DNA from 2 places in the Peribacillus sp. NPDC097225 genome. Region 2 is predicted to be linked to the other one. Evidence: predicted binding sites of a transcription regulator. Region 2 holds the regulator's gene; the other holds the start of a gene.
The links. The regulator NrdR, encoded in region 2, represses ribonucleotide reductase genes. The targets are predictions, from matches to a motif close to AACACNATATATNGTGTT.
Positions count from the first base shown of each region.

Region 1: a site for NrdR is predicted at 5,016-5,033, ahead of ACIQXH_RS01860 (vitamin B12-dependent ribonucleotide reductase). Genes of this name have one in related genera too.

Region 1 covers NZ_JBIWDJ010000001.1:373,369-385,113, forward strand. The annotation lists gene ACIQXH_RS01845 (MFS transporter) at 1-392, opposite strand, end outside; gene ACIQXH_RS01850 (sialate O-acetylesterase) at 724-1,566, shown strand; gene ACIQXH_RS01855 (PadR family transcriptional regulator) at 1,563-2,102, shown strand; gene ACIQXH_RS01860 (vitamin B12-dependent ribonucleotide reductase) at 2,299-4,869, opposite strand; gene ACIQXH_RS01865 (lipoate--protein ligase family protein) at 5,257-6,093, opposite strand; gene ACIQXH_RS01870 (rhodanese-like domain-containing protein) at 6,291-6,674, shown strand; gene gcvPB (aminomethyl-transferring glycine dehydrogenase subunit GcvPB) at 6,835-8,292, opposite strand; gene gcvPA (aminomethyl-transferring glycine dehydrogenase subunit GcvPA) at 8,289-9,632, opposite strand; gene gcvT (glycine cleavage system aminomethyltransferase GcvT) at 9,651-10,757, opposite strand; glycine riboswitch at 10,856-10,940, opposite strand; glycine riboswitch at 10,944-11,038, opposite strand; gene ACIQXH_RS01890 (DEAD/DEAH box helicase) at 11,359-11,745, shown strand, end outside.
Region 2 covers NZ_JBIWDJ010000001.1:712,385-724,129, reverse strand. The annotation lists gene ytaF (sporulation membrane protein YtaF) at 1-74, shown strand, start outside; gene coaE (dephospho-CoA kinase) at 98-697, shown strand; gene ACIQXH_RS03600 (glyceraldehyde-3-phosphate dehydrogenase) at 855-1,892, shown strand; gene speD (adenosylmethionine decarboxylase) at 2,209-2,589, shown strand; gene nrdR (transcriptional regulator NrdR) at 2,829-3,290, shown strand; gene ACIQXH_RS03585 (replication initiation and membrane attachment family protein) at 3,349-4,767, shown strand; gene dnaI (primosomal protein DnaI) at 4,754-5,692, shown strand; gene ytxC (sporulation protein YtxC) at 5,825-6,652, shown strand; gene thrS (threonine--tRNA ligase) at 7,091-9,022, shown strand; gene ACIQXH_RS03565 (hypothetical protein) at 9,104-9,280, shown strand; ribosomal protein L20 leader region at 9,565-9,701, shown strand; gene infC (translation initiation factor IF-3) at 9,800-10,300, shown strand; gene rpmI (50S ribosomal protein L35) at 10,335-10,535, shown strand; gene rplT (50S ribosomal protein L20) at 10,571-10,930, shown strand; gene ACIQXH_RS03545 (DUF1294 domain-containing protein) at 10,998-11,270, shown strand; gene ACIQXH_RS03540 (TVP38/TMEM64 family protein) at 11,334-11,745, shown strand, end outside.

The DNA.
Region 1 (11,745 bases), 340 kb from region 2:
ACTAACGGAAGAATAATAGGTGACGCCCCAGATGCTCCAATCCCTTGAAGGATCCGCCCAATGATTATCCAGGTATATGGACTGTCCATTTTCCAGGATGCGAACCCTGCAATCAATCCTCCAATTAAAGCTAATATTAGACTCGGTAGTATGACTTTTTTTCTTCCTATGCGATCAGATAAGTAACCCGCCACGGGGATAAGAAAGATGGACGCGACCGAATAACTGGTGATTATCATACTCGATTGAAATGAAGTAATATTCACTTTCTCTTCAAAAACCGGTAGTACGGGTATAAGCATTGAATTCCCCAGGGTCATAACGAGAGGAATCGAAGCCATGCTTACAATACACCACACGCTAACCTTACTATTACCTTTCTGGTTTTCCATTCAAACACCTCATTAATGTTGATAATGAATAGTCTAACCATAAAACTGAAAATACTTCATAAAGACATTTTCCAAAAAAAGGGTTGGGACATGCTAATAGGGAATAACTCAAAAAGTCGTCGAGGAAAGCTCCTTAGCTTACCTCGACGACTTTTTGTAGCTTTTTAATAAGTTTAAGTATGACATATAAAGTAATCAGCATGATGGGATTCTATATTTTTCGTTAGTAAAAGTTCCTTGTAGACAAACAAGTTGACGATAGTCTAATTAGACTATATAATGATGAAAGTCTAATTAGGCTATATCAGTTATCCAAAGGCGTGAAAATTAAATGACAAAATCTTTTTTAATGTTAGGTCAGTCAAATATGGCAGGACGTGGATTCTTGCATGAAGTAGATCCTATCTATAATGAAAAAATAAAAATGCTACGCAATGGTCAATGGCAAATGATGACCGAACCGATTAATTACGATCGTCCTGTTGCTGGTGTAAGTCTCGCAGCATCTTTTGCAGAGGAATGGTCGAAAGTCAATCCTGATGATGAAATTGGCTTAATTCCTTGTGCGGAAGGCGGCAGTTCTTTAAATGATTGGCATCCAGAAGGTACCCTTTTTAAACATGCTTTATCTGAAGCTCGATTTGCGCTTGAGTCTAGTGAAATCTGCGGTATTCTTTGGCACCAAGGCGAAAGTGATAGCAACCATGGTCTTCATGAAACATATTATGAGAAATTGGTCCTGATTATTGATACTTTAAGAAAAGAATTAGGACTTGAAGATGTCCCTTTAATCATTGGTGGACTTGGTGACTTTTTAGGGAAAATAGGTTTTGGAAAATACGCAACAGAGTCTCAACAAGTTAATGAACAGTTACTCCGATTTGCTCATACTCAGCAAAACTGTTACTTTGTAACGGCAGAAGGCTTAACAGCCAATCCGGACGGTATTCATTTGGACGCTGTTTCGCAACGAAAATTTGGTTATCGCTACTACGAGGCATTTTCGAAAAAGTGCGATGTCCTAACACCTCTTTCGAATGAAGAACAATCATTAAAAACCAATACTGACTATTCAAAAACCGAACAAATTTATATTCATAGTATGAATATGGCTTTAAGCAAAATCACATACGCTGAATTTGAAGCAAAAATGATGAAGGTGATGCAATCATAATCCCCTTGCTTATACTTGGCCTGCTGATCCAAAATCCTGGAGCGCATGGCTACGAACTACTAACTTTAATGGAAAAACGACATTATAAGTATATCGTTAACTTTACGAAGGGTTCATTTTATTACAACTTACAACAACTTGAGGAAAAAGGCTTGATTGAACAAGTTCATCAAACAATTTCAAGCAATGGGCGCGAAATCCACCGTTTTATTATCACAAATTCAGGAATGGAAGAATTCGAAAAATTAATGGTGAAGTTTGGAACTAAATCCGAATATGTCAACTTACAATGCTATGTGGCGTTACTCTTTGCAGATGATTTCGATAAATATAAATTATTAAAATTAATTCAAGCACAAATTGACCAGACTGAAGCTCGAATTGCTCTCCTCGATGATTATCTAGCCATCACAAAAGAATTTCCTGGTAAAATCGATTATTTTCGCCGCATGAACGAAAATTCTCGTTCTCATCATCAAGTGAACTTAAAATGGTTTAAAGAATTGAAAGAAGAAATAGAAGAACCCAATGCATAAATATCCCCTATCAATATTACTTAGTAAAATTGATAGGGGATATTTATTTAAGGAATCCATAAAAAGGTTTTCAATAATAGAACATTCCTCTACTTGAAATCACACTGAAATCCTCTAGACATTAAAAAACAGCCCTTTGGACTATCTTAATCCAAAGGGCTGTTTTTTTTGAACGATACATCTTTTCATTACTGGTTTAAAGCCCGCACTTCAATTGGGCACCACAATTCGTACAAGTATTGCATCCGCCCATTTCCTGGACTTCACCCTTACGGCAAACTGGACACGTGTTACCCACTTCCGAACCTATCGTTACATTAGTCGAACGCAGTTCATTGATGGTATCAACCAGAACGACTTTTTTCTTTTCTTCCACATCTGTTAAGCCATCCATTTCAAGCTGCTGTTCCATTTGGTTTTCTTCAGCTTTTAATGTAAGAACCTGGCTGTCACGGCTTCCATCTACATAAACCGTTCCACCTTTTGCGCCGCCTTTATATAAGCGCTCGTACACTTTTTGGACCTGCTCGACGGTATACCCTTTTGGGGCGTTAACCGTTTTACTGATTGAGCTATCAATCCAACGTTGAATGATGCATTGAACATCCGCATGGGCTTCAGGAGCCAATTCCATCGCCGAAATAAACCATTCAGGAAGGTTATCAGGATCGGCTTCAGGATGACGATCCAAGTATTCCTGAACGATGTCCGCTTTGACTTCAATGAATTTCCCTAAACGTCCGCTACGGAAATATGTGAACGAGAAGTATGGTTCAAGACCTGTCGAAACGCCGACCATCGTACCTGTGCTGCCCGTAGGAGCCACGGTCAATAAATGGGAGTTCCGGATACCGTGCTCGGCAATGCTTGTACGAATATCCTCAGGCATCTTCTTCATGAATCCAGTATTCGTGAAGCGCGTTCTAAGCTCATTCGTTTCTTCATCCGACGTTCCCTTCAGGAACGGGAAGCTGCCTTTTTCTTTTGCAAGTTCAACCGAAGCCCTGTAAGCAGACGTAGCAATCGTTTCAAACACTTTGTCCACCAGGATTTTTCCTTCTTCTGATCCATACTCGGTTTCACAATAAATTAGCAAATCATGCAGTCCCATGACACCTAATCCAACCCGTCTCTCGCCGAGTGCTTGTTTTTTGTTTTCCTCTAGGAAATAAGGGGTTGCATCAATGACGTTATCTTGCATCCGCACGCCCACTTCAACTGTTTTCTTAAGTTTTTCGAAGTTAACGGTCTTATTATCTTTATCCGCCATCTCAGCTAAATTGACCGCTGCCAGGTTACACACTGAAAATGGAGCCAATGGCTGTTCACCACATGGATTCGTAGCAACGACTTGCTGTCCATAAGCTTTTGCATTCGTCATCTCATTGGCATTATCAATAAAGAATATTCCCGGTTCTGCTGAGTACGTCGCACAAATGTTAATCAGGTTCCAAAGCTCCTTAGCACGGATCTTACGGTAAACCCGGACTTTATGGCCCATTTTTTCCCACTCGCGTACGTCTCCTACATTGTGCCACTCATCATTATAAATCGCCATTTCTTCCGCGTCGTAGCTTTCGACATCAGGGAAGCGCAACTCATACTCCGTATCTTTTTCAACGGCTTCCATGAACTCTTTGGTTAAGCAGATTGAGATATTGGCACCAGTCAAAAAGTCCGGATTGTGGACGCTATACGTTCCGCCTACGCGAACTTTTTCTTCAGCATCCCTAATGATTTTTTCACTGAATCCACCTAGACCCGGAATCTCTTTATAATTAATGATTCCTTGGTACATCGCCGTTTCTTGTTCGGTATGCGGTGTGAACTTCAATTTATCCGATGCATATTTCTTTATGGTTTCATCTTTTGTGTTCTCCATTAGGTAACGAAGAATCCTCGGGTTTTGCATTTTTGAAATAATGAACTCCGCAATATCTGGATGCCAATCAGTAAGCATGATCATTTGGGCACCGCGTCTACTTCCACCCTGTTCAACCAAATGAGTCAATTTCGCTATATCATCAAGCCATGAAACAGAACCTGAAGACTTGCCATTGACCCCTTTCGCAAGGGTGTTTCTTGGACGGAGAGTAGAGCCATTCGTACCGACTCCACCACCACGGCTCATGATCTCCATGACTTGCTTTCTATGCTCGGAAATCCCTTCGCGTGAATCTGGTACAAACGGCATGACATAACAATTAAAGTACGTTACATCCGTGTTAGAACCAGCGCCATATAATACCCGGCCGGCCGGCACGAAATTAAGGTCCTTTAATTCTTCATAAAATTTATTGAACCATTCCGTTCTTTTTTCTTCAGTCGTTTCCACTGAAGCCAAACCAGTTGCATTACGCTTGGCAATTTGCTCGTAATATATTTCAAGCGGCTTTTCGATGATATCAAGCGGCCGATTAATGATTCCTGTTTCCACTTCTTCCGGATTATCCAGCACTCCGCGGAACTCTTCATCCACTAAAACCTTTGCCTTTTTCGATTCCCAATCTATTTCAACGATATGGCCAAGACCACGTGCAGGAAATTTCGGATCTTCTTTAATTGTCAATACTACAAAATCGCCAGCAGAGAGTGTGATTTTTTCAGTATCCTTAAAAGAATAACGGTCAAGCATAACTAGACGGGACACGCCCTTATGCATCATTTTCATATCAGCCGTTACAGGATGAACTTGGGGAAATAAAGATATATCTTCATTCAACCTTTCTAGATCAACCTTTAAAGCTTCTTTAATTACAACCGACATAATTCCCTCTCCTTTACATGTTTCAGATCCGTTCTTGTTGCAAAAATCAATATGTAACCTACATGTCCGTTTCGCTTAACAAGTTACACTAAATTTATCATAGCGAAACACAAAATTCAACATGTAGTGTTTAAGTATTTATTTTAACCACTATATATTGTGTTGTGGTTGATTGTCTTTTAATTTTGTCAAACGGTGAATCAATTAATTGAGTTAGTAAAAGGGAGGAAAATGTCGATTTATAATAAAAATTAGACAGATTTCAATGAATTTGAACATTGCATTTTGCCCGCCTCTTTCAAAGCACTGACGTTACAAGGAATACATGCTTGTTCACACAAATCTGAAAAAACTTATTTATTCCCGACTCTCGCTTCCCCTCTTTTTCTACCTCAAAAAATTCCAGTCATCACTTTCATATTTATTTTTGGCGATGTCCTTCACTTCCTGTAATTGCTTTTCACTCAGCACATATGGTTTCAAATCAATCGACAGACCCTCAGAAAAACCGTTTTCAAAGGCTACCTTCGCCTCGGAAATAGTTATTTTTCTACCAGCAATGTCATTGATGGCCACTGCTTTGTTTCTCAGATTGTTTTTCATCTTCTCTTTTACTTTATCATCGGAGAACTTGAATACACTAAATAGCTTCTCCTCATCAAGTTCAAGCAGGATGGCTCCATGCTGAAGGATAACACCTTTTTGTCTCGTTTGTGCGCTGCCCGCAACTTTCCTTCCCTCAACAACCAGTTCATACCAGCTTGGCGCATCAAAGCAAACTGAGGACTTTGGAGATTTCAGCATCTCTTTATCCTGTTCAGTTTCAGGCACAGAGAAATAGGCATCCAGTCCGAGGTTTCTGAACCCCTTCAATATCCCTTCAGAAATCACCCGATATGCTTCGGTCACTGTATTCGGCATTCCCGGATAAGACTCTGGGACAATGACGCTATAGGTGAGTTCATGTTCATGCAAAACAGCCCGACCGCCTGTAGGCCTACGGACAAAACCTAAGCCTTGCCTTTCAACTTCCGCCAAATCGATTTCGGTCTCAGCCCTTTGAAAATACCCGATGGATAATGTAGCCGGGTTCCACCCGTAAAACCGGATCATGGGAGGGATTTCCCCATTACTCTGCCAATTCAAGAGTGCTTCGTCCATTGCCATATTATAAGCAGGTGAACAATCGCCTGAATCAATGAATCCCCATTTTTCTTTCGTCACGATTACCCCTCTTTTCACGTAGGCTTATTAAACCCTCTAAAAAAACTCACAAGTAGTAGTTTACCAGAGTTTAGCAACGTAAAAAAGAAAGTAAGCTATTCCACCAAATATTTATAAAATTTTTTTTGATTATTGGAGAAACCAATTATATAATAGACATTGTCTGTATTCGTTTAGGTAGAAGGGAGTTTTTATGGTTGGATATCTTATATACACTGATTATCATCATAGTAGCCATCGTTGCATATTCACTATTTAATTGGTTCCGTCAACGTAAAATCGTTAAAACCTTAACACAGGAAGAATTTATCGCTAATTACAGAAAAGTTCAATTAATTGACGTACGGGAACCTAATGATTTTGATAATGGACATATCTTAGGGGCAAGAAATATCCCTATGACACAAATGAAGACCCGCTTAGTGGAAATTAGGCAGGACAAGCCTGTATACTTGTATGCTCAAAGTGAAATCATTAGCGGAAGAGCGGCAGCCATGCTATATAAAAAAGGCTACAGGGAACTTTTTCACTTAAAAGGCGGTTTCAAAATGTGGACAGGGAAGATCAAGGCGAAGAAATAAGGCCCAATTGCCTAAACCTTACATCTTATCCGGTTTTGAAACATATCATACTGTTCAATAGGGAACTCATGCTTAACAGGCCAAGCATGTTATTTCCCGAGATACATATGAATTTTACCAAATAAAAAACCCCCGCCATCTGGCAGGGGTTTTTTCAGCATCATGCTTGATAACGAAGAATTGGTTTTCTAGCGGCCAATGTTTCATCCAGGCGTTTAATAACCGTGGTATGGGGAGCCTCCTGAACGATTTCAGGGGTTTCTTCGGCTTCCTTGGCTATTTGTATCATTGCATCTATGAAAGCGTCCAGTGTTTCTTTTGACTCCGTTTCCGTCGGTTCGATCATCATTCCTTCTTCTACATTTAACGGAAAATATATGGTTGGTGGATGATACCCAAAATCAAGTAGTCTTTTCGCAATATCTAATGTACGGACTCCCAACTGCTTTTGCCTCCGACCACTCAATACAAATTCATGCTTACAATGGCGATTATATGGCAAATCGAAAAATGGTTCCAAACGTCGCATCATATAATTTGCATTGATGACGGCATTCTCCGTAACGGCCTTAAGTCCATCCGGTCCCATTGACCTTATGTACGTATAAGCCCTTACATTGATGCCGAAGTTCCCATAATAGGGCTTGACCCTTCCAATGGATTGTGGACGGTCATAATCAAGGACAAACTGATCGCCCTCTTTTGTCACGATCGGTTTAGGCAAATAGGGAATTAAATCCGACTTCACCCCAACCGGACCTGAACCAGGTCCTCCTCCGCCATGGGGTCCAGTGAATGTTTTATGGAGATTTAAATGAACAACGTCAAAACCCATATCTCCTGGACGCACTTTGGAAAGAACAGCATTCAGGTTAGCCCCGTCATAATAAAGCTTTCCACCGGCGTCATGGACAAGCTGTGCCATCTCCAGGATATCCTCTTCGAATAAGCCTAATGTATTTGGATTCGTAAGCATTAATGCTGCTGTATCTGGTCCTACCACTCGCTTCAAGTCTTCAAGGTCCACGAGCCCGAATTCATTGGATTTTACCGTAATCGTCTCTAGTCCGGCAACTGTTGCCGAAGCCGGGTTCGTTCCATGGGCCGAATCGGGGACGATGACTTTCGTACGGTTTACATCTCCATTCGCTTCATGGAAAGCCCTGATCATCATGAGCCCAGTCCATTCACCATGCGCCCCGGCAGCAGGCTGCAAGGTCACTTGATCCATTCCTGTAATTTCCGTCAAATGTTCCTGAAGATCAAATAACAACTCTAGAGCACCTTGGACGGTTTCTGGGTCCTGGTATGGATGGATATGGGCAAAACCATTGTACCTGGCGACATTTTCATTAATTTTCGGATTATATTTCATCGTACAGGAGCCGAGTGGATAAAACCCAGAGTCCACTCCATGGTTCCGTTTGGATAAAGCCGTATAATGACGCATGATATCAAGCTCGGAAACTTCCGGAAGCTCGGCTTCCTCCGTACGTATATATTCCACAGGCAGGATTTCTTCTAGTGGAATATCCGCTACATCCATTTCAGGAAGGCTATACCCGATTCGACCGGCTGTACTGATTTCAAAAATGAGTGATTGATCTTGATTATTCATAGTTGATCCCCCAGTTCCTGCGCAAATGCATCGATTTCTTCTTTTGTTCTTAGTTCCGTTACAGCCACTAGCATATGATTTTTCAACTCGGGATAAACGGAGCCCAGGTCAAAACCACCAATCATTTCTTTTTCAAAGAGCCTCTTATTGATATCTTTGTAGGGAAGAGGCAACTTAATGACAAATTCATTAAACGAAGGTCCTTCAAAGACCACTTCAATTCCTTGTGCTTGGAGCGTCTTTTTTGCGTAATGGGCTTTTTGAATATTCTGGACGGCCATTTCTCTGACGCCTTTTTTCCCTAGAGCAGTCATGGCTACAGAGGCTGCCAATGCGTTCAATGCCTGATTGGAACAAATATTGGATGTAGCTTTGTCACGGCGTATATGTTGCTCACGTGCTTGGAGCGTCAGTACGAAGCCCCGTTTTCCATCCTCATCCACTGTCTGACCGACTAAACGGCCCGGCACTTTCCGTAGCAGTTTTTTCGTGACCGCGAAATATCCGCAATGAGGTCCGCCGAATGCGGCTGGAATGCCGAATGGCTGAGCATCACCCGTCACGATATCGGCACCGAGTTTTCCCGGCGGAGTCAATGCACCAAGTGCAAGCGGATTACTCGATACGATAAACATCGATTTCACGTTATGTATGATTGCTTCCATTTCCTTCAACGGCTCGATGCGTCCAAAGAAGTTGGGGTACTGTACGATGACGCCTGCAATATCATCCGAAGCCAGGTCTTTTAAAGCAGCAATATCTGTGACTCCGTCTTTATGAGGAATCTCGATGACCTCCACCCGTTGACCCTTTGCGTAGGTTTTCACCACTTCCCTTGATTCAGGATGGACAGTAGATGATAATAAAATCTTTTTCCGGCGCGTTTGTCCGGCAGCAAGCATGGCCGCTTCAGCTAAGGCTGTTCCACCGTCATACATCGAGGAATTCGCAACCTCCATACCCGTCAATTCACATATCATCGTTTGATATTCAAAGATGGCCTGAAGCTCTCCTTGAGAAATTTCCGGTTGATAGGGAGTGTAGGCTGTATAAAACTCCGAACGGGATAGGACGTGATCGACGATGACAGGTGAATAATGATCATACACACCAGCCCCAAGGAAAGATGCATAGTTTTTCAAATCCGCATTTTTGGAAGCCAGTTTTGATAGTTCCTTCATTAAAGCTGGCTCTGATTTTGCTGGTTTTATGTCATATTCACCTTGAAATCGGACATTTTCTGGTATATCGCTGAAGAGATCATCGACGGATATGACCCCTATAACTTCCAACATTTCTTTTTTATCCTGCTCTGTCATCGGTAAGTAACGATGTTTCATCTTATGGACCATTCCCTTCTATTTTCGTGTATTTTTATAAAAAGGTGTTTGGATAACAATGGCTTTCAGTCTTTTAGAGCGAATTTCCACTTCGACTTCCGTGGATAGACTTGAGTGATTCTTATCGATAAGGACCAATCCTACATTTTTATTCAATGTTGGTGACTGAGTCCCTGTCGTCACTTCGCCAATGAGTTTCTCCCCGTTATATACTTTATAGCCATGCCGAGGTATGCCCCGGTCAATCATTTCGATTCCAACAAGCTTACGTGGTGCCCCTTTTTCCTTTTGTTCGGCAAGCACGGCTTTTCCAAAAAAGTCTGACGCCTTATCCGGTTTAACCGCAAAACCAATCCCCGCTTCGATTGGGGTGATGTCCGGCGAAAGCTCTTGACCATAAAGCGGTAGTTTCGCTTCGAATCGAAGGGTATCACGGGCTCCCAGCCCAATCGGTTGTATCCCATCATCTTTACCAGCTTCCAAAATTTTTCTCCAGAGGGCTGGACCATCCTCACTTCGGCAATATATCTCGAAACCATCTTCCCCCGTATACCCTGTACGTGAAACCATCGTGGATATATTATGAATGTGGACATCTTCTTTAAATTTAAAAAAGCCAATTGTGCTTAAATCGGTTTGCTCGGTAATCTTCTGCAATACTTTCTCCGCTCGAGGACCCTGCAGAGCAAGTTGCGCATAATCGTTTGAAACATTATTGATGCTGACACCTTCCATACCATTCGCCTGAAGCCAATTGAAGTCTTTCTCGATGTTGGCTGCATTGACCACAAGCAGATAATCCTCTTCCGCTTTTTGGTAAACGATAAGATCGTCCACGGTCCCCCCATTTTCATAACACATGGCTGTGTATAGCGCTCCGCCCTGTTTCAGCTTGGCTACGTCATTCGTCAACATCTTTTGTAAAAAGGAAAGGCTCCCGAAACCTTTTACCTCAATCTCTCCCATATGCGACACATCAAATAAGCCACCTCTTGTACGCACAGCTTCGTGTTCATCTTTTATGCCGGTAAACTGCACGGGCAGTTCCCACCCACCAAAATCGATCGTTTTTCCACCGTGCTCACTGTAAACCTCGAATAATGGCGTTCTTTTTAAATCGCTCAAAAAATGACCTCCTTCAATTTTTTTGCTTGTTCTCTTTCACCTGATATTCCTTAAAAAAAAGACACAAAAAAGGACAGAGAAAGCCAAAATGGCTTTTTCTCTGTCCTGAAACCTGAAAGTTTACCTATTATTATAGGTTTTCCCCTTTGGTGGCCGTCATTAAATAATTGGCGCTCTCCAGAGTCGCGTCCGATAAGAGTTCATTTGCCTGAGAGATTCACTGCTAAGTTTGCTCCTTCGGCGCTACATATGTAGATGGTAGTCTCTCCCCTTATCCTCACCCGCATATTGATGGAAAAGACTGAAAATTCCCCACCTGATGGTCATCCATTTGCGTGAAATGGGTACCAATCTGCTCATTGTTGATCTTTGGATAAAGCACTATCCAAATGCTAATACTATAATAACTAAAATTATTATCCAAGAAGAATATTTTCCTTCTAACTTCATTACTATTGCAATTTTCTAAATATATTTACATCCTACCCTAAGATACTTTACTCTGCAATAACTTTCGTGGAGAAAGATTTTATTAACCTATAAAAAAGTTCATGGTCTAAAGAAACTAAGAAAATTATGTTTTAAGAAGGAGCAAGAATCAATGAAAATCAATATATCCTTCAGTTCTGATTGGAATGATGAATTTCTGCAAAAGATGGAAAACGACGGTCCATGGGGAAATTGGGATCTTTATAAACTGGCCATCCAAATGGAAGAGAACCTAATTATTCCTGATTTCGAAGGCTTACAAGCGCCTAAGCACCTTCAACAACTGACTCCCCTTCCCCATCAATTAGAGGCTGCACGTCAGGTGGTTGAACAGATGAATGGCAAAGCCATATTGGCTGATGAGGTCGGTCTTGGTAAGACTATCGAAGCTGGATTGATTTTAAAAGAATATATGATTCGGGGACTGGTTAAAAAGGTTTTGATCCTTGTACCCGCATCACTTGTCACCCAATGGGCTTTCGAACTGAATACGAAGTTT
Region 2 (11,745 bases):
ATAATAAAATCGTGCAGCATCTGACCTTTCTTCCGGGGGTATTACTGATTTTAATCGGATTATTCAAGTTATAAAGAACGGGGAAAAGGGGGAGCTTATGGGACAAATCATCGGGATCACTGGTGGAATTGCCAGTGGGAAAAGTAGTGTCAGTCAGTATTTAAGAGAATTGGGTTTCGTGATAGTGGATGCGGATGTGGCTTCCCGTGCAGTCGTGGAACCTGGAGAAGAGGCCTACCTACAAGTGGTGAAGGCTTTCGGGGAAGATCTTTTATTGTCTGATGGAAGGATCGACCGGGCAAAGTTAGGCTCGATCATATTTCACGATCAAGAAAAAAGGTTGCTTTTAAATCGTATCGTACATCCTGCCGTGAGAAATTGGATGCGCCAAGAAACGGAAAAGGCCCTTGCTGCTGGAGCGGAAACGGTATTCATGGACATTCCACTCCTGTTCGAAAGCAAGCTGACGTTCATGGTGGAAAGGACACTTTTGGTATACGTGGATGAATCGGTTCAACTAGAGCGATTAATGAACCGGAATGCGTTGACGGAAACCGACGCTTTAGCGAGAATCCATTCGCAAATGCCCTTGAAAGATAAAAAGGAACTAGCGGATGCCATCGTCGATAATAATGGCGATATAGAAGAAACCAAAAAGCAGGTTGTTGAAATACTTAAGAAATGGGAGATCCTATAGAGTGGAAAAGGAAGGGACTTTAACGGTTTCTTCCTTTTTGTTTTGAAAAAGGAAGAAATCCGCTTTTTTATTAACACATTTCAAGAGTAATGTGTTATACTAATTACATATGAAGGGTATTAAGTATAACATTAATATATTCAGGAGGGTCCGATAAATGAATTCAAGAATAGCGATTAACGGATTTGGAAGAATTGGAAGAATGGTTTTCCGTAAGGCAATAGTAGATGAGAGTCTGGACATCGTTGCCATTAATGCAAGCTATCCCGCTGAAACGTTAGCCCATTTATTGAAGTATGATACAATTCATGGGAAGTTTGACGGCATAATCATTGCCGAAAATGATTCTCTTGTAGTGAATGGACGACGTGTACAACTGATAAATAATCGCGATCCAAAGCTATTGCCTTGGAAAGAGATGGATATAGATATTGTAATCGAAGCTACGGGTAAATTCAATGAGCGTTCTAAAGCCGCCATGCACTTAGAAGCAGGGGCAAAAAGGGTCATCCTTTCCGCGCCGGGTAAAAATGAAGACGTTACCATTGTGATGGGCGTAAATCAGGAAGCGTTAGAAATCGACAAGCATTTCGTCATTTCGAATGCGTCGTGTACGACTAATTGCCTTGGACCGGTTGCCAAAGTACTTGATCAAAAGTTCGGCATAGACAATGGTTTGATGACAACCATCCATTCTTATACGAATGACCAAAATAACATCGATAACCCGCACAAAGATTTAAGGCGTGCCCGTGCGGCTGCAGAAAGTATCATCCCTACGACTACAGGGGCAGCTAAAGCTCTTTCATTGGTGTTGCCTCAATTGAAGGGCAAACTTCATGGTATGGCCATACGTGTACCGACGCCGAACGTCTCTTTAGTCGACCTTGTTGTGGATTTAAACCGTGATGTTACGATTGATGAAGTGAATCAGGCTTTCATAGATGCCTCAGAAAATGAGCTTAAAGGAATTATGGAATATACAACAGAACCGCTTGTTTCAAGTGATTTCAAGACCAATCCGCATTCTGCCATCATCGATGGTCTGTCGACGATGATGATTGGTGATAGAAAAGTGAAAATTCTGGCTTGGTACGATAACGAGTGGGGTTACTCCAATCGAGTAGTCGATCTTGTAAAATTGGTGGCTTCGGAGTTGACGAAGGCTTCTGAAGTTCAAATGTCAGTTAAATAAGAGTAATGGCCCGTTATATGTTTAACGGGCTATTTTTATGGATACGTTTAGGAAAGTTACGGAACCTTGTGTATTAATTCCTTGGTCCTGTCAGATTAACAATTAATGATTAAATTTCCAAAAATGCAAAATGCAGTTGCAAAAGAAATCCATACATTATATACTATGAATCGTGAACTTCCTAAAAAGGGAGTTTGCGTAATGGCTACTTAAAGGGTTAGGACCTCTTTGGACTAACTTTCCCCCGTGGTAGTTATTAAGGATTCAGAATTTTTAATTATGTAAGGGGGAACAGAATATGGAAACAGCTTACACGATGGAAACGATGGGAAGACATGTCATTTCTGAACTTTGGGGTTGTGACTTTGAAAAACTGAACAATATTGATTTAATTGAGAGAATCTTCGTCGATGCTGCACTGAAATCGGGTGCTGAGGTTCGCGAGGTGGCATTCCATAAATTTGCTCCACAAGGAGTGAGCGGGGTCGTCATTATCTCTGAATCACATCTGACCATTCATAGCTTTCCGGAACATGGATATGCCAGCATTGATGTTTATACATGCGGCAACTTAGATCCTAATATTGCAGCCGATTATATCGCGGAGGCTTTGAATGCACAAACGCGCGAGAATATTGAACTTCCACGTGGACTTGGTCCCGTGCAAATGAAAAAAACTAAAATGGGTGCTTTATAATAAACGGGTTAACAAGAGATGCTATATATGCATCTCTTTTTTGATGCCATGAAATGGCCATTCTTCCCTCATGGAAAAGCTCCATTAACAGGCATTTACATAGTAAGTACACACATCCTTTACCTGAAGTTTCACTTTTTACTTGTACTGGTTGTCCCTTTTATATAAGATTAAGATAAAATAGTATTCCTTAGGGAAGTTTGATTAGGAGTATCACTTAAAATACGGAGCTGGTAATGATGAAATGTCCATCATGTCAATATAACGGAACGAGAGTGCTCGATTCCAGGCCTGTCGATGAAAGTAAATCGATTCGACGACGCCGGGAATGCGAGGCATGCGGGTTTCGATTCACTACTTTTGAAAAGGTCGAGGAGACGCCGTTGATCGTCGTGAAAAAGGGCGGGACTCGGGAAGAGTTTAGCCGTGATAAAATCCTGCGTGGACTAATCAGGGCTTGTGAAAAGCGTCCGGTTCCATTGAAGGAACTAGAACAAATCACGAGTTATGTAGAAAAGGAATTGCGCAATCAGGGTATTTCGGAAGTGAAAAGTGACAGTGTCGGTGAAATGGTGATGGACCAACTGGCTGAAGTTGATGAAGTGGCCTATGTGAGATTTGCCTCCGTATACCGACAATTTAAAGATATTAATGTATTTATCGATGAACTGAAAGATTTAATAAATAAAGAAAGAAAGTAGAGCTGAAGATTTACTTTGGCTCTTTTTTCACTATATCTTTTGAAAGGTTTGAATGAAGATGTCAATGCATTGGCAGGAACTGCTCCCCGCGGATTCGTACATGGTGTCCTCTGCGGGGCTGCTTCATGATTATGATCGGAAAATACTGACACGGCTGTACCAACCTCTTATTGGACCGATCTGTATTAGCCTATACATGACGTTATGGAGCGAGTTGGAGGAGAACCGGCTTTGGTCGGAGGCTTCCTCCCATTATCAATTGATGAATACCATTGGCCTGAAATTAGGCGATATATATGAAGCGCGTCTTTTACTTGAAGGAATCGGATTGCTGAATGTGTACAAGAAATCGAAAGGGGATACGAAGGAATTCATCTATGAATTGAATCCGCCCCTATCCCCGCAGCAGTTTTTCACGGATGGCATGCTGAATATCTATTTATATAAAAAAATAGGAAAAGTCCAATTCAACCGGCTGAAGAGATTCTTTTGTGTGGACACGATTGCAACGGACCAGTTTGAATATGTGACGAAATCCTTTGCAGAGGTTTTTTCATCAGATCATCTAGATTCCCTCTATGTTACGGATGAAGCCAAAAACGAATGGAACCCATTGCCTAAACAGCAATTTATCGATCAATCTGACGGTGTCGAGCCTTCGGGGTTCGATGGCTTGTTTGATTTTGATCTTTTGTTCGCTGGGATGAAGAGCTCGATTGTACCCAAGAAGGCCTTTACGCCTAAAATTAGAAATACCATTGCCAAACTAGCTTTTTTATATGGCATCAATCCGCTTGAAATGCAAAAACTAGTAATGGATGCCGTAACGCTGGACGATGAGATCGATGAAGAGCTGCTTCGGAAAGCGGCAAGGGACTGGTACCAAATTGAACGCCAGGCCGACATGCCTTCCTTGATCAATCGTGTACAGCCTATACGGGAACGGACGCAAAAGGATGAACCGAAAACACAGGAGCAAGAGCTTATTCGCCATTTGGAGACTACTTCCCCGCGTGATCGGCTCATGCAATTATCCGGAGGAGCGGAACCGACCAGTGGTGATTTAAAAGTGGTGGAAGGTGTAATGATCAATCAGAAGCTGAATCCTGGAGTCGTGAATGTTTTAATCGAATACGTTATGCTTAAGACAGACATGAAATTCACAAAGGGATATGTGGAAAAACTGGCAGGTCATTGGGCACGATTGAAGGTTTCCACAGTCATAGAAGCGATGGAACTGGCTAAAAATGAACACCGGAAATACCAAGAGTGGGCACAAGGAAGCAAGAACGTTGCCAAAGGCGGCCGGAAAAAATCGATCAGAGAAGAAGTGGTTCCGGACTGGCTTGAACAGGACGAGGAGAAACAGCCTGAACAGATAGCGGAACAGCCTGAACTGAGTGAACAAAAACGTGAACTTCAAGAGAAGTGGAAGCAGTGGAAAGCTGGAGGTGAAATAAACGATGGAAAAGATTAACAGATCGCTTAATAAACTGGCCAATACGGGTGATTTCCAGAAACGGTATGAACAGTTGAAGCAGGAAATCTTTGAAAATGAACAGGTGCGCCTTTTTCTGAATGCCAATAGCTCAACGGTCACAGAGGAAATGATTGATAAGAATTTAGGTAAGCTTTACGAATTCATTTCTCAGAGCAACAAGTGTGATAGATGTCCAAGCCTGGATGGGTGCATCAATATGATGCATGGGTATTATCCAAAGCTCGTTGTTCAAGGGAAGGCCCTTAATTTGAATTATGAAATCTGTCCGAGGAAATTGGCAGAGGATGAGAAGCGGAAACGGGAGAGGCTCATTCGCAGTCTATACGTTCCCAAGGATATATTGAAGGCAACGATTGAAGATTTTTCACAAACGGACGATGAAAATAAACGGTTAGGCGTCCTAGGAAAAGCGATATCGTTCATCATGGAATATGAGCCTGGCAAACGTCAAAAGGGATTGTATATATACGGAAAGTTTGGCGTTGGTAAGACGTATTTATTGGGTGCGATTGCCAATGAACTTGCGCAAAGGCAAATCTCTTCGATGATTGTCTATGTTCCTGATTATTTACGGGAACTGAAAGGTTCAATCGGTGATAATACCGTCAACGAGAAAATAGAGATGGTCAAAACGGCGCCTGTCCTGATGCTTGATGATATTGGGGCAGAATCGATGACAAGCTGGGGAAGGGATGAAGTCATAGGGCCCATCCTGCAATTTAGAATGCTTGAAAATTTACCGACGTTTTTCACTTCCAATTTTGATATGAAGGGTCTGGAGAATCACTTGACTTATTCCCAACGCGGTGAGAAAGAAGAAGTGAAAGCGGCAAGGGTATTGGAGAGGATTCAATATTTAGCGGAACCTGTAAAGCTTGATGGTATCAATCGCAGAAGGTAAAGGAAGGTGGTCTCTACAAAGAGGCTGCTTTTTTTTGCCCTTTCACACCATCTTACTTCTAAATAAGCCCCTATTCCCATATACATGAAAAAAGTAAAGCAAGGGGGAAGGGGGGATGTCGTAGTGCAAATTATGTTCCAAAATGATTCGGAAGCTTTAAAACTGCTGAATTTCGTTTCTGTCCATCCTTTGGGGACAGAAGTTCAACCATATATTGAATTTTCCCCACAACAAGGTCTCGTTATCGATATGTCCAAACTAAAAACCGATAAATGGCTGACACTGCTCAGTGAAACATTTCATTCCTTTTTACTTGAAGAAAAAACGCTTCCTGTTCTTAAACAAATCATCATCGGAAAATTTTTCTATCGAGAACAAGAAGAAATTGATGCCATCATCGAGATAGCTTCTTCCATCATTGAAGCGGAAAACACCGAATGTGGAGGCAGTTTATTCAGTAGGGAAAAGCAATTGATCGAAGAAGGCCTTCAGAGTATATTGGCTGGAAAGGTGTCTTTTTCATTCGATTCGTTCACTACCTTTCGGTTAAGGTCTTTTCAGCATGCGTTGGAAAAGTATGCTGTTCGGGCCATCGATGAATATAAGCTCGAGCAGGATTACCAAAATTTCATTGCGATGCTCAGGGATTGCCTGCATGAACAGGAATCGAAGGTACCAAGGCTTCACCTTGTCAATCATGACGGGTTTCAATTCTATGATCATGAGCTCGGCAGGATGGATCGCCGAAAACTGACAAGCATGATTGACAGGAAGTTGCTGGCCGATATTTCATTCTTTCTTGATACGGTCCTTTGGGCACCACTCTTATCCATCGCACCGGCTAGCTTATATATTTATACGGATAATAAGGAGGAAGGCCTGATTCAAACGATGACTCGAATCTTCGAGGAAAGGGCGACCGTCCTGCCGCTTTCAGCCTTTAAGCAGGCCACTGAATGATTATCTTGGGGATTTTGGGTAAAACCTAATTTTAACCTTGATTTTCAATGCATAACGAATTATAATTTCCTACATACTATTAAAAACAAAAAGTTATGATGAGGACACGGGTATTCTAGTCGCCAATTTACAGAGAGGGAAGCCAGCAGGCTGTAAGCTTCCTATTAGCATAGAACACTTACCACCTTTAAACTTCGGTTCGGAAAGCAATTTTTTTGCGACTATGAGCTGACGGGAAGCTGCCGTTATCTAGTTACAAGTGTCACTTTGCCGTGAAAAGCAGAGTGGAACGAGGGTGGAACCGCGGGCTAATTTAATTACTAAGCTCGTCCCTGTTTTATACAGGGGCGGGCTTTTTTGTGTTTTAATCCGCGCAATTGCTTGGTATCCCCCTGAAACTTGAAACGGATGGTAACTAAAAGAAGGAGTGAAGCTACAATGTCAGAACAACTGAAAATATCTTTTCCTGATGGAGCGGTGAAGGAGTTTGCTAAAGGCACAACAACTGAAGACATCGCAGCATCCATCAGCCCAGGACTAAGAAAAAAATCCATTGCAGGTAAATTCAATGGTGAACTATATGATTTGAAACGTCCAATCGAAGAAGACGGTACCATTGAAATCGTTACACAAGATGCTGCGGAAGCACTTGAAGTTCTTCGCCACAGTACCGCCCATTTAATGGCACAAGCCATCAAACGTCTCTATAAAAACGCTAAATTCGGTGTCGGTCCAGTCATCGAAGGCGGTTTTTATTACGATATCGATCTTGAGGAATCATTGACTCCTGATGACCTTTCAGCGATTGAAAAAGAAATGAAGAAAATCGTCAATGAAAACCTGGAAATCTCACGTATTGAAGTAACCCGTGATGAAGCCATTTCCCGTTTTAAAGAGATTGGCGACGAATATAAATTGGAATTGATCGATGCGATTCCAGCTGAACAGCAAGTAACGATTTATGAACAAGGTGAGTTTTTTGACCTTTGCCGGGGAATTCATGTACCTTCCACTGGAAAGATCAAAGAATTCAAGCTGTTAAGCATTGCAGGGGCCTATTGGAGAGGCGACAGCAAGAACAAAATGTTGCAACGTATTTATGGTACGGCTTTCTTCAAAAAAGAAGACCTGGCTGACCACTTACGTTTCTTAGAGGAAGCAAAAGAGCGTGATCACCGTAAAATCGGTAAAGAATTGGATCTGTTCATGACTTCACAAAAAGTCGGCCAAGGGCTGCCTATGTGGCTGCCAAAGGGTGCAACAATCCGCCGTACGATTGAGCGTTATATTGTGGACAAGGAAGAACGCCTGGGATATGACCACGTATACACACCTGTCATGGGTAGTGTCGACCTTTACAAAACATCTGGACACTGGGACCACTATCAAGACGGAATGTTCCCAGCGATGGACATGGATAATGAACAGCTTGTTCTTCGTCCGATGAACTGCCCACATCATATGATGGTGTATAAAAATAGCATCCATAGCTACCGGGAACTTCCGATCAGGATTGCTGAACTTGGCATGATGCACCGCTATGAAATGTCAGGCGCATTGTCAGGATTGCAGCGCGTACGTGGAATGACATTGAATGATGCTCATATTTTCGTCCGTCCGGATCAAATCAAAGACGAATTAAAACGTGTCGTGAACCTGATTTTAGAAGTCTATAAGGATTTCGATATCAAGGATTATTCATTCCGTTTATCTTACCGCGATCCAAACAATACTGAGAAATACTTCGACGATGATGCAATGTGGGAAAAAGCGCAAAGCATGTTAAAAGGCGCGATGGACGAGCTTGGCCTTGATTACTTCGAAGCGGAAGACGAAGCGGCATTTTACGGTCCGAAACTGGACGTCCAAGTGCGGACGGCTTTAGGAAAAGACGAAACATTATCGACTGTTCAGCTTGATTTCTTGCTTCCTGAACGTTTTGACTTAAACTATGTCGGTGAAGATGGTAAACATCACCGTCCGGTCGTTATCCACCGTGGCGTAGTTTCTACCATGGAACGCTTTGTCGCTTACTTGATCGAAGAATACAAAGGGGCTTTCCCAACTTGGTTATCCCCAATCCAAGCACAAATGATTCCAGTCTCACCTGAAGTGCATCTTGAATATGCAAAAGAAATCCAAGATAAACTGAAGGCAGCAGGCATCCGTGTTAATTTGGACACTCGTGATGAGAAAATCGGGTACAAAATCCGTGAAGCACAAATGCAAAAAATCCCTTACATGCTTGTCGTTGGTGATAATGAAGTAAACGAAGGCAGTGTGAACGTCCGTAAATACGGCGAACAAAAATCCGAAACGGTATCTTTCGAAGACTTCGTTTCAGCCATTAAAGCAGAAGTGAGTCGTTAACAAAAAAAGGGAGGCACATATTGTTGTGTCTCCCTTTTAATTAAGGCATGATAAAGACAACGAAGAATAAGGAGTGACATCATGAAAAAGAAATTTTCCTATTTATTTGCACCGGCTTTTTTGTTAGTCATCGTTTTATTGATGTTGGATGATTACCGACAATATGCCATTTTTCCAGTCCTGCTGTTTTGGATCGCTCTATTTTCGTGGGATTCGATTGAGAAAAAGAAAAAGGCAAAAGAAAATCCTAACAGGTGATGATCATGCAGGAAATGGAGTGACAGGCTATGGTAGGCCTGAGCATCGGTGAATCAAAAGATGGGTTTATGAATTCAAGGATGTAGTGAAGCACTCCCATTTTGACGTGGTCGTATGATGGTGAATGTTATTTATTCTAAATACTTTAGGAAAATGTATTGTCAAATCTCCTAATGTTTGATAAGATTAATTCTGTTGTGAAAAACGAACGAATTAAAACGAATTAAGTATTTGACAAGTCATCAGTGTTTATGATATATTTCTAAAGTGAATTGAATACGGTTTGAGGAAAGAAGAGGCACCCGCTTCTCACCTGGTTGACGCAAGCAATGCAGTTAACAGGTCATGATTTGATTATTTGGATTTTTCTAAATTAGTCTATCAGTGTGGGTGCTGCATGCATCCACACTTTTTTTATTTTATTATATCCTGTAAGCGAGTTGTGAGCGTGACCTAATTGATTCAAACGTTCGTATTCGCCAATATCTTTGGAGGTGGCTAACTATTAGTAAAGACGCGATGGTAAACGAGGGCATCCGAGCCCGTGAAGTTCGTCTTATTGACCAAAACGGAGAACAACTTGGAATTAAAACGAAATTCGAGGCAATGGAAATAGCCGCTCGTGTAAATCTTGATCTAGTTTTAGTTGCTGCAAATGCAAAGCCTCCGGTAGCCCGGATTATGGACTACGGAAAACACCGCTTCGAGCAGCAAAAGAAAGACAAGGAAGCTCGTAAGAATCAAAAGGTCATCAGTCTGAAAGAGGTTCGCTTGAGCCCGACGATTGAAGAACATGATTTCAATACGAAACTTCGCAACGGAATCAAATTCCTTGAAAAAGGCGATAAAGTAAAAGCTTCTATCCGATTCAAAGGTCGTGCTATCACGCATAAGGAAATCGGTCAACGCGTATTGGTTCGTTTTGCAGATGCATGTAAAGAAGTGGCTACAATCGAGCAACATCCAAAAATGGATGGACGCAGCATGTTCATTATTTTAGCACCAAAAGCCGAAAAGTAATTATTAAGTATTTTGTAATGAGGAGGAATACCTTATGCCTAAAATGAAAACTCACCGCGGTTCAGCTAAACGTTTCAAAAAAACTGGATCCGGTAAACTTAAGCGTTCTAACGCTTACACAAGCCATTTATTTGCTAACAAATCTACTAAGCAAAAGCGTAAGCTTCGCAAAGCTAGCCTTGTAAGCAAAGGTGACTTCAAACGTATTCGTCATATGTTAGATAACATTAAATAAGTTCGATTTATCGAGTTAAATAGGAGGGAAATAACATGCCACGTGTAAAAGGCGGTACTGTTACTCGCAAACGTCGTAAAAAGGTTATAAAATTAGCTAAAGGTTACTATGGCTCGAAACATATTCTTTTCAAAGTAGCTAACCAACAAGTAATGAAGTCAGGAAACTATGCTTTCCGTGACCGTCGTCAGAAAAAACGTGATTTCCGCAAACTTTGGATCACTCGTATCAACGCAGCTGCTCGCATCAACGGACTATCTTATAGCCGTTTAATGCATGGCTTAAAGCTTGCTGGTATCGAAGTGAACCGTAAGATGCTTGCTGATCTTGCTGTAGCTGACGAACAAGCTTTTGCTCAATTAGCAACTGCTGCTAAACAACAATTAGACAAATAAGTCTGACTGATATAAGCCGCTCTCTTTTTTAAGAGGGCGGCTTTTTATATGCAAGGAGGGAAAGAAGATGGAAACGATATGGTTCGTTCTTGTCTATTTCATCATGGTCAACATCATCGGGTTTGTGTTGATGGGCATCGATAAAAAGAAGGCACGGAAGAGGGAATACCGGATCAGTGAAAAGACACTCTGGACCTGGGCCATCATTGGCGGGGGAACGGGAACATTCATGGGGATGCGTCATTTCCGCCATAAAACGAAGCACTTCACTTTTAAATGGGGGCTACCTGCTTTAATGGTTATCCAGATTGTGCTATTACTCACCAACATCATTCGTTAGTCATATGTTACTGAAATTGCGTATATGCTTGTAGAAGCAGCAAGAATTAGCTGGAGGGAGAACATGGATGAAAAACTGACACTTTTAATGGGTTACGTTCAATCCGGCAGTGTGTTTGCACCATTAATTTTCATCACTTTCCATTTGTTACGACAGTTTTTATTCATACCTGTGATAGTCGTTTGCATTTCAGGGGGCATTTTATTCGGGGCAGCTTTTGGAACCATCTACTCCATCATCGGTCTGACCCTTGCTAATATGATTTTTTATTTCGTCATTGAAAAGTTTCCTAAAATGCAGGAAAAACTGTTTCGTCTTAAAAATAAGCTATTCGGAAATCGGAAACTTAACAGCCGTCAAATTGCGGTATTGCGGCTAATTCCGTTCATCCATTACTATTTATTATCCCTCTGTCTTTTGGAATCCAATAAAGGATTAAAGAACTACTTTTATTTATCCTTCATGACAAATATCC